Regions from separate parts of the Paenibacillus sp. B-A-8 genome, predicted to be linked through region 1. Evidence: riboswitches for the same ligand, from Rfam matches in the RefSeq annotation. Region 1 holds a riboswitch; each other region holds the start of a gene.
The links. A riboswitch is a leader RNA that binds a small molecule or an ion and turns the genes downstream of it on or off. The one in region 1 is predicted to bind cyclic di-GMP.
Positions count from the first base shown of each region.

Region 1 (4,325 bases):
TGGTATTGTATATATAATGAAGTTACTAGATAGTAAATTTCCTGAGGCTCGTTACGTTCGTTATGCTTATGTGGCTGTTGCGTTACTGCTCTTTGTCGCGTTCTACCCAGTCCTATCAGGGATGCAGGTTAGCGGTGATTACGTGAAGAACATGCTGCGTTGGTTCCCTTCTTGGGTTTTCTAAGCTTTAAAAAAGAATCTATAACAATAAGTTTATGCTTACAGCGTTATTAGGAAGAATAGGAAGATGTAACGCTCCATAAAGCTTGTAGGAGGAATAAAGGTGAAAGCCAGATATAGTGTAATTGTACCCATGTTCAATGAGGAGCAAGTAATTAGCGTTACTTACGAACGTTTGAAAAAAGTAATGGACGAATGCGGCGATACTTATGAGCTAGTCTTCGTTAATGACGGAAGTCGTGATCGTTCGGCCCAGATGATTCGGGAGATCAGTGATCGAGATGAATGCGTCAAGCTAATTGACTTCTCGCGTAATTTCGGACATCAGGTAGCGATTACAGCTGGCATGGACTATGCTGAAGGTCAAGCGGTCGTTGTTATTGACGCTGACCTTCAAGATCCGCCTGAGGTCATTTTGCAAATGATCGAGAAGTGGAAAGAGGGCTATGATGTTGTGTATGCGAAGCGGCTGAAGCGCCGTGGGGAGACGATGTTCAAGAAGGTAACGGCGAAGCTGTTTTATCGGCTGCTCAGCAGCATGACAAGTGTGGACATTCCTACGGATACAGGCGATTTCCGTCTTATTGATCGTAAAGTATGTGATGTCTTACGGGGGCTCAAGGAAAAAAATCGGTATGTCAGAGGTTTGGTAAGCTGGGTCGGCTTTAAGCAGACGATGGTGGAGTATGAGCGGGAAGAGCGTTATGCAGGTGAAACCAAGTATCCGCTCAAGAAAATGATTCGTTTTGCGCTAGATGGTATCACTTCCTTTTCCCATAAACCACTTAAAATTGCTACGTATGTTGGATTTTTTCTATCCTTTTCTAGCTTTCTCTATTTATTCTTCGTCTTATTTCAAAGAATCTTCTTCACATCATGGACGGTTCCAGGTTGGGCTTCCATTGTAGGCGTCAATTTGCTCTTTAATGGTATCGTTCTGATGCTGTTAGGTGTAATTGGAGAATATATCGGACGGATTTATGACGAGTCTAAGGATAGACCGCTATATATTGTAAGTGAGACTAAAGGATATCCTAACGAGGAACAAGTGGATCGCCGGAAGGACTACAATAATGTCAGATAAGAACTTACGCGCTGCATTTATACAGTTTCTTAAATTTAATGCCGTAGGTTTGGTGAATACCCTAATTGATTTCGTAATCTTCACATTACTGAACTCACTTGGAATGGTATATGCGTTGGCACAGGTGATTTCTTATAGTGCAGGGACAGCGAACAGCTTTATTTTGAATAAAAAAGTTACCTTCAAGGATCACAATCGTGGCAGTAAAGAGGGCTTTGATAAGGCTCAGTTGCTGAAGTTTATCATACTGAATCTGGTAGTGCTCGGAATATCGCTGTTGCTAATGCATCTGTTGACTGACAAACTAGGCATTCAAGTGTTGATCTCTAAGGTATTAGTAACGTTTGTGACGGTGATCATTAACTTCTTCGGAAGTCGTAAATGGGTATTCTAAAGTGCAGTAGAACCAATCCACGGAGGTGAAAATCATGCGTAAATTCTCGTATGTGCTCATACTGGCTGGGATCCTTATCATGCTCTATCCAAAAGCTAACGAATGGTATAACGACTGGCAGCAGGAGAAGCTATTAGAAACGGCTGAACTGAGCACCATCGAAAGCACTCCACCACCTGATCTGAAGAGTAGATATGCCGAGGTCACTCAGCTACTAGCAGAGGAATCCGTTCTAGATGCACAGGCACAGCCTCAAGAAACAGAAAAGCCAGAACCGGAGATTGAAGTGGGCGGCAAAGTTATCGCATTAATAGAGATTGCTAAGATTGATCTGAAGCTGCCAGTATTAGAAGGAGCAACAAAAGCAAATATGAAGCATGCTGCGGCCCATATGAAAGAAACGGCCCCGCTTGGAGAAATCGGGAACGCCGCAATAGCTGCTCATAGAGCTAGAACTACGGGCAGATTGTTTAACAGATTGAATGAAGTTGTGGTTGGGGATGTAATCACGGTAAAAACGAGCGATCAGGTATATAATTACGAGGTTTATGATATTTCTGTTGTACTTCCCAGTGATGTGTCTGTTCTTGACGGGAATAACAAGGATAAGATTCTTACTCTAATTACGTGTGACCCACTAGTAGATCCTACACATCGTTTGATTGTTCATGCTAAGCTTACCTAATAGTTGATGAGAAATGACAAGAGAACTGAAATACAGAGAGATAACTATAAAATAATAGTAAAACTAGCAATTTTGTTCTTGTTTACGAGGATAAATATGGTAGTATAAGACTATAAAAGCTAAACACGATAAACGGCAAACCTATCGAAAGGTAGGGACGCAAAGCTAAAGGGCCTTCCCGTAAGGATGGCAGCCAGTTACCGAATGAAGAGGCTTTTTTTGTTTTTATAAAATATATAAGAATCTAAGATTCATATTTCTACTTGGACTGATTCTGTTAATTTGTCTAGCGAAATTAGAACAGATAGAGCTTATACGATAACGGCAAACCTATCGAAAGGTAGGGACGCAAAGCTAAAGGGCCTTCCCGAAAGGATGGCAGCCAGCTACCGAAAGGAGTTTTATCCGTGAAAAAGGTTTATTTTATGATGGTGGCGCTGTTCGTGCTGATTACTTCGGTTCCAGTAAGCACAGCTCAAGCTGCAAGCGCAGATTCAAACTGGTTGAATACATCCAAATTGGCTCAAGGTGTAATCGGTATTAACTACGATATTCCAAAAGATAAAAGAGTTAAGCTGATGATCACAAAAGATAACAGTAGCTATACATACAATTTATATGCTTCTGGACAAGCTGAGGACTTCCCTTTGCAACAAGGGAATGGGACTTATAAAGTTTCTGTTCTTGAGAATACAACGGGTAATAAATATAAGGCTCTCTATTCTGAAGTAGTAGATTTAACTATGAACGACTCAAATTCCGTATATTTGGGCTCCGTACAGAATGTGAAATGGAGTTCTTCTGATAAAGCAATCGTTAAGGCTAAAGAGCTTACAAAAGGTAAAACAACAGATGAAGAGAAAGTTAAAGCAATCTATAACTATGTAGTTGCTAATGTGCAATATGATTATTCTCTTGCTAATAATGTAACAACAGATTACATTCCGAACATTAACAACACTTTGAGTACTAAAAAGGGAATCTGCTATGACTATGCTTCTCTTTTTGCCGCAATGCTACGTAGTGTAGATGTGCCTGCTAAATTGGTGATGGGGAATACTAGCTACGTTACGCAATACCATGCATGGAATGAAGTATTGATGGATGGGAAATGGGTTACTATTGATACCACGGTAGATGCATCGGCAGCGAAGAGTAAGAAGAATACGGATTTTATTAAGGCTTCAAGTAAGTATACTGCAGCAAAATACTATTAATTTGAAACGCTAGAATCATAACTCTATTAAATAAACAACCAGCTTAATAATTAAGCTGGTTGTTTATTTTTCTATTAGGGGTTGCTTTTCTATGAGTAGATAGGTTATTATAGTTAAGCGTTGTTAGACAGCGTACAGGCAATGTTTGAGAGAGTTATATAAACGGCTTTCGAAAAATAAAGCTTGCATTACTGAGAACAACATGATATATTATAAGAGTTGCTGCTGAGACATTAAACGGCGCCAACGAGAACTTGATCTTTGAAAACTGAACAACGAGTGAGTAGGAAATCACGAAAGTGAAATCCAAAATTAGAGAATTAGTTTTCTCGTCAGATGTTTCAAAATGAGCATATCGCTCTTTTCAATACTAATTGGAGAGTTTGATCCTGGCTCAGGACGAACGCTGGCGGCGTGCCTAATACATGCAAGTCGAGCGGAGTTATTTTGAAAGCTTGCTTTCAAAATAACTTAGCGGCGGACGGGTGAGTAACACGTAGGCAACCTGCCCCTTAGACTGGGATAACTACCGGAAACGGTAGCTAATACCGGATAATTTCTTTTTTCTCCTGAAGAAAGAATGAAAGACGGAGCAATCTGTCACTGAGGGATGGGCCTGCGGCGCATTAGCTAGTTGGTGGGGTAACGGCCCACCAAGGCGACGATGCGTAGCCGACCTGAGAGGGTGAACGGCCACACTGGGACTGAGACACGGCCCAGACTCCTACGGGAGGCAGCAGTAGGGAATCTTCCGCAATGGACGAA
Region 1 covers NZ_CP183882.1:697,898-702,222, forward strand. Annotated here, with positions in the region: gene ACN6MV_RS03160 (phospholipid carrier-dependent glycosyltransferase) at 1-184, shown strand, start outside; gene ACN6MV_RS03165 (glycosyltransferase family 2 protein) at 284-1,264, shown strand; gene ACN6MV_RS03170 (GtrA family protein) at 1,254-1,658, shown strand; gene ACN6MV_RS03175 (class D sortase) at 1,693-2,343, shown strand; cyclic di-GMP riboswitch class I at 2,468-2,548, shown strand; cyclic di-GMP riboswitch class I at 2,657-2,737, shown strand; gene ACN6MV_RS03180 (transglutaminase-like domain-containing protein) at 2,751-3,560, shown strand; rRNA gene ACN6MV_RS03185 (16S ribosomal RNA) at 3,932-4,325, shown strand, end outside.

Region 2 (4,325 bases), 280 kb from region 1:
AAAGCAAGAAGCAGAGGACAAAGCGAAAGCTGAAGCTGAAGAGAAAGCAAAAACGGAAGCGACTCCACCGACAGGTGAAGCTGCTCCAGAGAACATAAATAAAGAGCAACCTGAAGCCCCAGCTACTAACCCGGTCGATCCGGAAGTTGGTGAAGAGCCAACGATTCCACAAGATATACCACAGCAAAAGGTTCCTCAGGAGACGCCAAAGGCGGAAGCTACAACCTCTTCCCCGCCGGCAGCAACACCAGCTCCTTCGGCCCCTCAACAAGACAAAGGTGGAGAATAATATGCGGATTAAAAAAATGATCAACAATACATTATCGAGCATCATGCTTGTGATCTTTATTCTGCTGGTGATAGCCGTAGTGTTATCCAAGGCCTCCGGCGGTGAACCTGCCTTCTTCGGATACCAGATCAAATCGGTACTCTCAGGTTCGATGGAGCCAGGGATTCAAACCGGATCGATTGTCGCTTTAAAACCCGGAGGAGATATGAATCGCTTCAAAAAAGGCGATGTTATCACCTTTAGAAATGAAGAAAACCTGCTCATTACTCACCGTGTTGTAGAAGCAACAATGAACAATGCTACTGGTGAAGCCATGTATCGCACGAAAGGCGATAACAATGATGCGCCTGATATGAACCCTACCAGTTCCACGAATGTTGTAGCTGAGTATGCAGGGGTCACCGTACCTTATGTAGGTTACGCTATGAATTTCGCAGTTTCCAAAGCTGGAAGTGTTGTGCTCATGATCGTACCAGGCTTGATGCTCCTGCTCTATGCCCTGTATTCATCATGGAAGGCTGTAGCTGCACTCGAAAAGAAAAATGCGGCTATACTGCCCACCTCTCCACCTCCAACTGAAATACAGTAATTCGTTGATTGTCCGCTTCCGCTTACGAACCGGAAGTTACAATATATAACTTTTATAAAAAAACCACAAAAACCGAGGAGGAATTTTAATTATGGGTATCAAAAAAACATTGGGTCTTGGCGTAGCATCTGCAGCACTGGGTTTATCATTGATTGGTGGAGGAACTTTCGCTTACTTTAGCGACACTGCACAAAGCACCGCTACATTCGCAGCAGGTACACTGGATTTGAACTCTGATCCTTCTGTTATCGTTGATTTGAAGGATCTGAAGCCAGGCGATACGATCAAAAGAGACTTCAAACTAAAAAATGACGGTACACTTGATATCGGTTCGATCCTCCTCAAAACAGCTACCTCTATTAATGATGTAGGTGGTAACAACGGCGCTAACGATTTGGCAAAATTCATCAAAGTTAAATTCCTGGTGAATAAAGATAAAAGCGGCATCTTACCTGGTAGTGAAGAGAAAGTAGTTTGGGAAACTACCCTGGCCGATTTGAAGACTCAGACACCGGATCTCGTAAAAAACACTGGACTTGATGCAATCTGGGGTACTAGCGAAGCATCTGGAATTAAGGCCGGCACAAATGATAGCTTCACCGTTCAATTCGAATTTGTTGATAACGGCCAAGAGCAAAACTACTTCCAAAAAGATTCATTAACTCTGACTTGGGATTTCGTAGGTAAGCAAACTGCTGGATCCGCTAAATAATCTAATAAGTCTTCCATTCGAAGAGCAGCAGATTCTTATTCCGGAAAGCGGATAAGTAGATGCTGCTTTTTTCTTTACAATAATCTTTGTCGAATTTATTGATATTTGCTATACTAATAACAAAAATTACGGAGGGGCGTCAGCATAGTGCCACAAAATATGGGCCAACGTATCCAGCATCTCCGCCTAGAAAAGGGATTGTCCCTATCTGAGCTTGCGGACAGAGCGGATGTTGCTAAGTCGTATCTTAGCAATGTGGAGAGAAACATCCAATCCAATCCTTCAATCCAATTTATCGAAAAGATCGCCGACGCGCTTCAGGTATCCATCCACGCTTTGCTCTATGGAGAACCTAATGATGCTGAGGAATCACCTTTAGATTCGGAATGGTTCCGATTGGTGCAGGAAGCTATGGCCTCAGGCATAAGCAAACGCGAATTCAAGGAGTTTCTGGACTACCAGAAATGGCGCCTGGATCAGAAGGATTAATCCTTCCATCTGATCTGATAAGATCCTCTTCTACTCATACTATCAAGCATAAGCGCCTTCGTTCTCCTATATGGACTGCGAAGGCGTTTTATATTCTACTAGAATATAAGGACAGTGTGTCATCTGAAACTTATAGCTTCTTATATAAAGAAAAAAAGCACAGCGAGTTATCGCTGTGCTCATTTGATATGTAATGCTCTGAATGTATTACTGCACGGCTTGCACAGTCTTCTCATGAAAGAAGCGACGAATTTCATCTGCCTTTATGCCAGCCTTCTTAGCTGCTAATAATAAATGGACCCACTCTACGTCTAGATCAATGACCTGCTGTTCTCTGTTGCTTCCCTGGTTGGACTTGTCCAAAAAATCTCCTCCTAAGATTTTACGTCCCCAGGCAATCCGGCTGTCATAGTATTTCTACCTTAGACCCGCGACTTTGTGCCCCTGCCTTTCGGCAAGTTTACCTTTTACTGGACCCTTTACGTGAAAGGATCTACTTTGAAATATATGAAAAACGCTAACTGCAATAACATTATACTATACTAAAGTGAAAAAGTGTGTCGATTTCTGATTAGTTTTTCCATTAAAAAACAAAAAATAGAAGTTCTTTTATAGAATTTCCTGTCCTATTATCGCGATACTCGTCTTATTCATAAAATTATATAAGCCAATATAATAATGTCCCATTCCCTATTTAGTTAAAATTAAGGATAATAGAATCATTTTAGTAGGCCTTTAGAATGGGTAATAAAAAAGAACAACTCTTTATTTAGTAGAATAAGCTAACCCATACCATTTTGCGAACGTATTAGACGAAAGAATGAATTGATTACATGTGTGGAAAGTAGCACAATAAGATGAGGAATGAAACCGCAATCATCACAGCTCCTACAAGCATTGACACAAAATGTCACGTATGGAGTTCATCCGTTGAGGAGGATGTATTCATGGCAGCCAAAGAGCCCTATAACGAATCCATTTGGAGTAAGTATTATGGACCCAATTTAGGCTACATTCAAGAAAGATACGAGCAATTTGTGAAAGACCCAACCACCGTAGAGAATAATTATCGCGAACTTTTTACAAATTCGGGTCCCCCACCATTAACACCGGATAGCGAACCGGCTCCACAGCCTCGCATTTCGGGAGACACCGAATGGCTTAGAAAAGCAGTAAGAGCTTCCAAGTTAATCGCTAATATTCGTATATATGGCCATATGGCCGCTGAAATTGATCCGCTTGAGCGGGACCACAATCCCATGGCTAAATATCTCGAACTTGAAACCTATGGGCTGACCCGTGAGGATCTGATCGCATTACCTGCCACACTCATTTGGGAGAATGCACCAAATGACGTGCATACCGGATGGGATGCTGTTCAGCGTATGCGTCAGGCATATACCAAAACTATCGCCTATGAATTCGGGCATGTGCATGAGGAAAAAGAATTGCAATGGCTGAATAGACAGGCAGAATCCACTAGCTCACCAGCACCTTTAAATAATTCAGAACGCAAAGAACTACTGAACCGCCTAATTCAAGTAGAGCAATTCGAAACCTTCCTCCACAAGACCTTTGTGGGTCAGAAACGTTTCAGCTTGGAAGGCAACGACGCTCTTGTGCCGATGCTCGATGAAATCGTACGCGCTGCTGCGCATGACGGTGCAGAGCATATTCTGATGGGTATGGCGCACCGCGGCCGTCTCAACGTTCTCGCACATATTTTAGGCAAACCTTATGATATTATATTTTCAGAGTTTCATCATTCTCCAAACAAGGAGCTCTTCCCTTCCGAAGGCTCTACAGGAATTAACTATGGCTGGACGGGTGATGTGAAATACCATCTCGGTGCAGACCGCGCTGTCCGTGAAGGAGAAACCGTACGCACAAGAATAACACTAGCGAACAATCCAAGTCACTTGGAATTCGTCAATCCTGTCGTGGAAGGTTTCACTCGTGCCGCTCAAGAGGATCGGAGCACTGCCGGGCTGCCTAAGATTGATACCAGTAAAGCTATAGCAGTGCTAATGCATGGCGATGCTGCTTTTCCGGGTGAAGGGATTGTTGCAGAAACACTTAATATCGGCAAACTTCAAGGTTATCAGAATGGTGGAACGATCCATATCATTGTTAATAACCGGATCGGCTTTACGACCGAAAGTGAAGACTCCCGTTCTACGCATTATGCCAGTGATATCGCCAAAGGGTATGAAATCCCGATTGTCCATGTCAACGCTGATGATCCG
Region 2 covers NZ_CP183882.1:414,512-418,836, reverse strand. Annotated here, with positions in the region: gene ACN6MV_RS01895 (hypothetical protein) at 1-289, shown strand, start outside; gene sipW (signal peptidase I SipW) at 291-878, shown strand; gene ACN6MV_RS01885 (TasA family protein) at 970-1,590, shown strand; gene ACN6MV_RS01880 (helix-turn-helix domain-containing protein) at 1,750-2,079, shown strand; gene ACN6MV_RS01875 (anti-repressor SinI family protein) at 2,287-2,442, opposite strand; cyclic di-GMP riboswitch class I at 2,470-2,554, opposite strand; gene ACN6MV_RS01870 (2-oxoglutarate dehydrogenase E1 component) at 3,027-4,325, shown strand, end outside.
Region 2: linked by a shared signal. The riboswitch ahead of ACN6MV_RS01875 (anti-repressor SinI family protein) and the one ahead of ACN6MV_RS03180 (transglutaminase-like domain-containing protein) in region 1 are both predicted to bind cyclic di-GMP.

Region 3 (4,325 bases), 1.8 Mb from region 1:
TGGACCCCTGAATACAACATTTTGCGGAGTGGTGAATTTTTCGTTGATTTGATGCATCCGGAATCCTCTAAAGGTAACGCTTTAAAAAATCTTGCTGTGAAGCTGGGAATACCACAAGAAGAAGTTCTCTCCATCGGTAATTATTTTAATGACATTTCTATGCTTACTTACGCAGGGATGGGTGTGGCGATGGATAATTCTCCTGTAGAGGTAAAAGCGGCAGCGAATGCTGTAACGGGTTCGAACAACGAGCATGGTGTGCGTGATGCGCTCGTAAAATATTGTTTATCCTAAGATTTTTTGGATTTGTGAAATAAGTTTAGGTGCAAAGCATAAAGCGGACGGGAGTCTGTTTTATGCTTTTTTTGTTGTGAAGGTAATTCATTCTAGTACTCTTTGGTTTGCTAGTTTCATATTCTCCTTTAATCTCTATACTTGTTTGATATAATAGATGTTAATTCCAATATTTGGTTGATGTATCCTTAGGTGAATTGATGGTATGTGTACCCGAATAATTTGCTGCCTTTTACTTATTATGTAATACGAAGGAGGGAAGAGATGAAGAGTGTTTTTTCTTATGTTTTATTAATATTGATTATTTTAATAAGTGGATGCAGCGGTAGTAATCAAGATAGGGTTCTATCGATGAATTATGATTTCGCTGAGCCGTTTAGATTTCCATTTGAAGTGAATGAAGTTCGTACGAAGATAGAACTTGATAATCCATATATACTCCAACAATATATCTTTCATTATAAAAACAAGCAGACCACACAGGAAATTAGGTTGATTCTAAGTAAGGTTATAAATGATCCAGAGAAAGTATCTGAACAAGGTAAACAACCTTATACACTAAAAAACGGAAAACAGGCTTATTACGATGAGGATGAGACCAGTCAATCTATTTGGTGGGAGAGCAAAGATGGTTTCTTGGCCCGCTTTGTTTATTATATCAACGGAAATCTTGATCTGTTAGGTGATTACAAACTGGATGATTCCGATCTAGTAGACTTAGCTAATCAGGTTCAATAGTATTTATAGAAACACTTCCCTTCATAAAAAAGTCATCATGGAATGGGACGGAAATATAGAAGAAGTTGAATTAAACAGGTAGAACAAATTACGCCATTATTGAGAATAGGATGTGTTAAATGGTTAGAAAGTTTGCGGTTCTTTTATTGAGCTTTTGCTTGATAATGACTACACCGCTTGTTATAGGGACAGCGTCTGCTGACAAATCTATTCAGTTGTTTGTGAATAATGTAAAGGTTGCTGGCGTTCATCCGATCTTAAAGTCTGGTGTTATGTACGTGCCGTATCGCCAATTTTTCTCCGCCATGGGTTATAAGGTATCATTTGATCCTGATACTCGTAAAATCTCAGGGGTCATAAGAGGTGCCAAAATCGAATTCTGGGCTGGTGAGGCTATCATTTACTACGACGGAGTGACTTATTATTTGGATAAAGAGATTCCTGTCCTTAATGGACAAGTGTATCTTCCTCTTCGTTTGGTTAGTAACTTAGCGAAATATTCGGTTAGTTATGATCAATCTAAGCTATCTGTGAGCTTGAAACCGTACGGAGAGGGTCAGGAAGCTGCTATTCAAGAACTACTTACGAAATACTACGAAACGTTTAGTCCCCGTTTATTAACATCTGATAATCTTAAATTAGGTTATATGAATCTAGAATATGATTATGAAGCTAATCAACCAATCAGTGAAATCGCAGTTAAAGACTTCAAAGTGACAATAGATCGGATTGAATACACTTCTGCTAGTGAAGCGAATCTTCAAGTAACTTACATTAAGAACACAGAAGAATTGAAGCGAGAAGCTGTGTATCTTTTCGATATTCGATATGAACGAGGACAGTGGAAGATCGCGAATGATAGCTTGATTTTTAATCGTATGGAGCTTCCTGCGGATATTGATAAGAAAGCTGCGGTTATTATGGAGAATCATCAAACCGAGCAGAATGCCGTATTGGCAGATCTAAGAACCTATTACAATGCGTATAACTCCGAAAATCTTGATCTTACTACCCAATATACAGACCCCTCGATTATTAAAGAATGGAATGCTGTTGTGTTCAGTTCGGTGACATGGGAAAGTATGATGAAGGGGCACTTTGCCAATTCTGAATCGAGGTACTTGCTAACCGACGAACGAGTCGTTTACCTAGGAGAAAAGGAAGCTGTCGTCCATGGGAAACTCGATTGGAGCGATGTTACATACAATGAAGGGGTAGACAATGATAAATACGAAGCTCTTATTTACTTGAAATATGTTAAGGGTCATTGGACTTATAATACTGACACCAGCCTAGACCAGTACTTTGATGAAAGAGAAAACAGCAATTTGAATAAAAATTAATCTATTACCTTTATTGTAAAGATAAATGGAAGATAAGTCGTTTACAGGTAAATATGACCATGCTAAAATTGGCAAAGGGACAAACGTCCTTTAATCTAATTTAAACTAATTGAATGTCCGCGTTAAAGGTAAAATCATCGAAAGATGATGACACAAAGCCATGGGTCTAAAGCCTTTCTACAGAAGGAAATGATCGCCAGGCCGCCATAGGGATGTCTTATGAATCATAAAGGATAGTTCTGAAGGACGTGTAGTCTATTTCGAGCTGTTTTTATTATTCCGACCTATACGGTGTTACATTATCGCAAGGGGCCGAAAGGGGAAGTACATGAAGAGTTTTTTTAAAACAATAGGTACAGGGTTGGCAGCGGGTGCTTTATTGCTGTCCGGAACGATCGGATGGATGTCTAATCCTCAAGTTGTGTCTGCAGCTACGACAGCAGCAGTCACTGCGGATCAAATGATCAGCAAAGTAACGGCAGCCTCCAAAGCACTAAAGAATTTCCACTTAGATGTGACCAAAAAACAGGATATTCAAAGCGGAGGGGTGCGTATCAGCAACACCAACACACTGAAGCTGGATATCAACCGTCTGCCGAATTTTGCCGCAGCAGGCACCGTCGATAGCAGTCTTTTAAAAACATCTTACAGCCTGTATGCCAATGACAAGGAGTATTACTATCTTGTAGACGGAAGTGAGCTTATCGATGAATCTGAAGACGAGGGTTACGACGATGACGGGGAGCCCATCGATCCCAATGCACAGTATTGGCTTGGACTGGAGAAGGTGGAGTGGAATGCTTTTTACTCGAAAGGTCAATATGATCCTGTTTCCATGCTTGATTCGGTCAAAAGTTATAAAAAATCGATGAAAGTCAACAATGTTGGCGCACAGACGGTCCTACAGTTCACGATAACTGATCCGACAGCAGCTAAGGGAATAATCGCACTGTATGACCAGGAGAATCTCTGGGATGGTGAGACCGTTCAACCGAAAAGCGTAACTTGGAAATTGTTCGTCAATACTAAGACCTGGCAAACGGAAAAGCTGACAGTCGATCTGAGTTATGTGCTGACCAGTGACGGAGAAAAAGATACATACACCACGAAAATTGAAGCTAAATATTCCAAGAATAACAAAGGTACAGCCATTGTAAAGCCGGCCGAACTAGAATAATAAAGGCATTTCATATCGAGTAAAAAGCGCTGTTCAATAGAGCAGCGCTTTTTGCTCGATTCTTGACAGTGGCTACCGGAAGTGAGATCAGTAAAAAATAGTTAAATATATAATTGACCTTCCATTTATTAGGGTTTTAGCGCATGCTATTTATGTAATTAATAAACTGAATTAATTTATAAGTACGTGAAATATCATGTTGTAACTATTACATTGACAAGGTATTATGAGTTAGGTGTATATTTACATTTATGAGAATTTATTGTGTTTTTATTTAATATTAGGGGAGTGTGAACAATGTTATCATCCACAGAGCTTAGTAAGCTGCACGAAGTGAATTACAGGGAGGATCGCTTAGAGGCACTTAATCATTTTTATGGGGATCTCTGTGATAAGAAAGTAGCTGATGGTTATATTTATTCTCTAAGTCGTTATGGGAAAATATTTGCTAATGGTGCCGGGGGACGTTTCAGTTACGAAGAAGACAGCACCCAAGAAATGAAAACGGATACAATTTTCCGCATTGCTTCAATTACAAAGCTGTTTACGGCGACGGCGATCTGGCAGCTTGCGGATAATGGTAAGATTTTTATGGGGCAGCCTGTTAGTTCTATTCTACCGGAGTTTGATGCGGATCCTTTTAAGCCGATTACAATTGCCCATTTACTGACTCATACCTCCGGCATTGCACCTGATCATGGCACTATTAGTGATACTTACTATAAAAGTGCTTGGTGGTATATTTATGAATCTGAGGTTGGAAAAGAAAACTG
Region 3 covers NZ_CP183882.1:2,511,310-2,515,634, forward strand. Annotated here, with positions in the region: gene ACN6MV_RS10780 (Cof-type HAD-IIB family hydrolase) at 1-294, shown strand, start outside; gene ACN6MV_RS10785 (hypothetical protein) at 559-1,032, shown strand; gene ACN6MV_RS10790 (copper amine oxidase N-terminal domain-containing protein) at 1,152-2,375, shown strand; cyclic di-GMP riboswitch class I at 2,493-2,584, shown strand; gene ACN6MV_RS10795 (DUF6612 family protein) at 2,704-3,552, shown strand; gene ACN6MV_RS10800 (serine hydrolase domain-containing protein) at 3,850-4,325, shown strand, end outside.
Region 3: linked by a shared signal. The riboswitch ahead of ACN6MV_RS10795 (DUF6612 family protein) and the one ahead of ACN6MV_RS03180 (transglutaminase-like domain-containing protein) in region 1 are both predicted to bind cyclic di-GMP.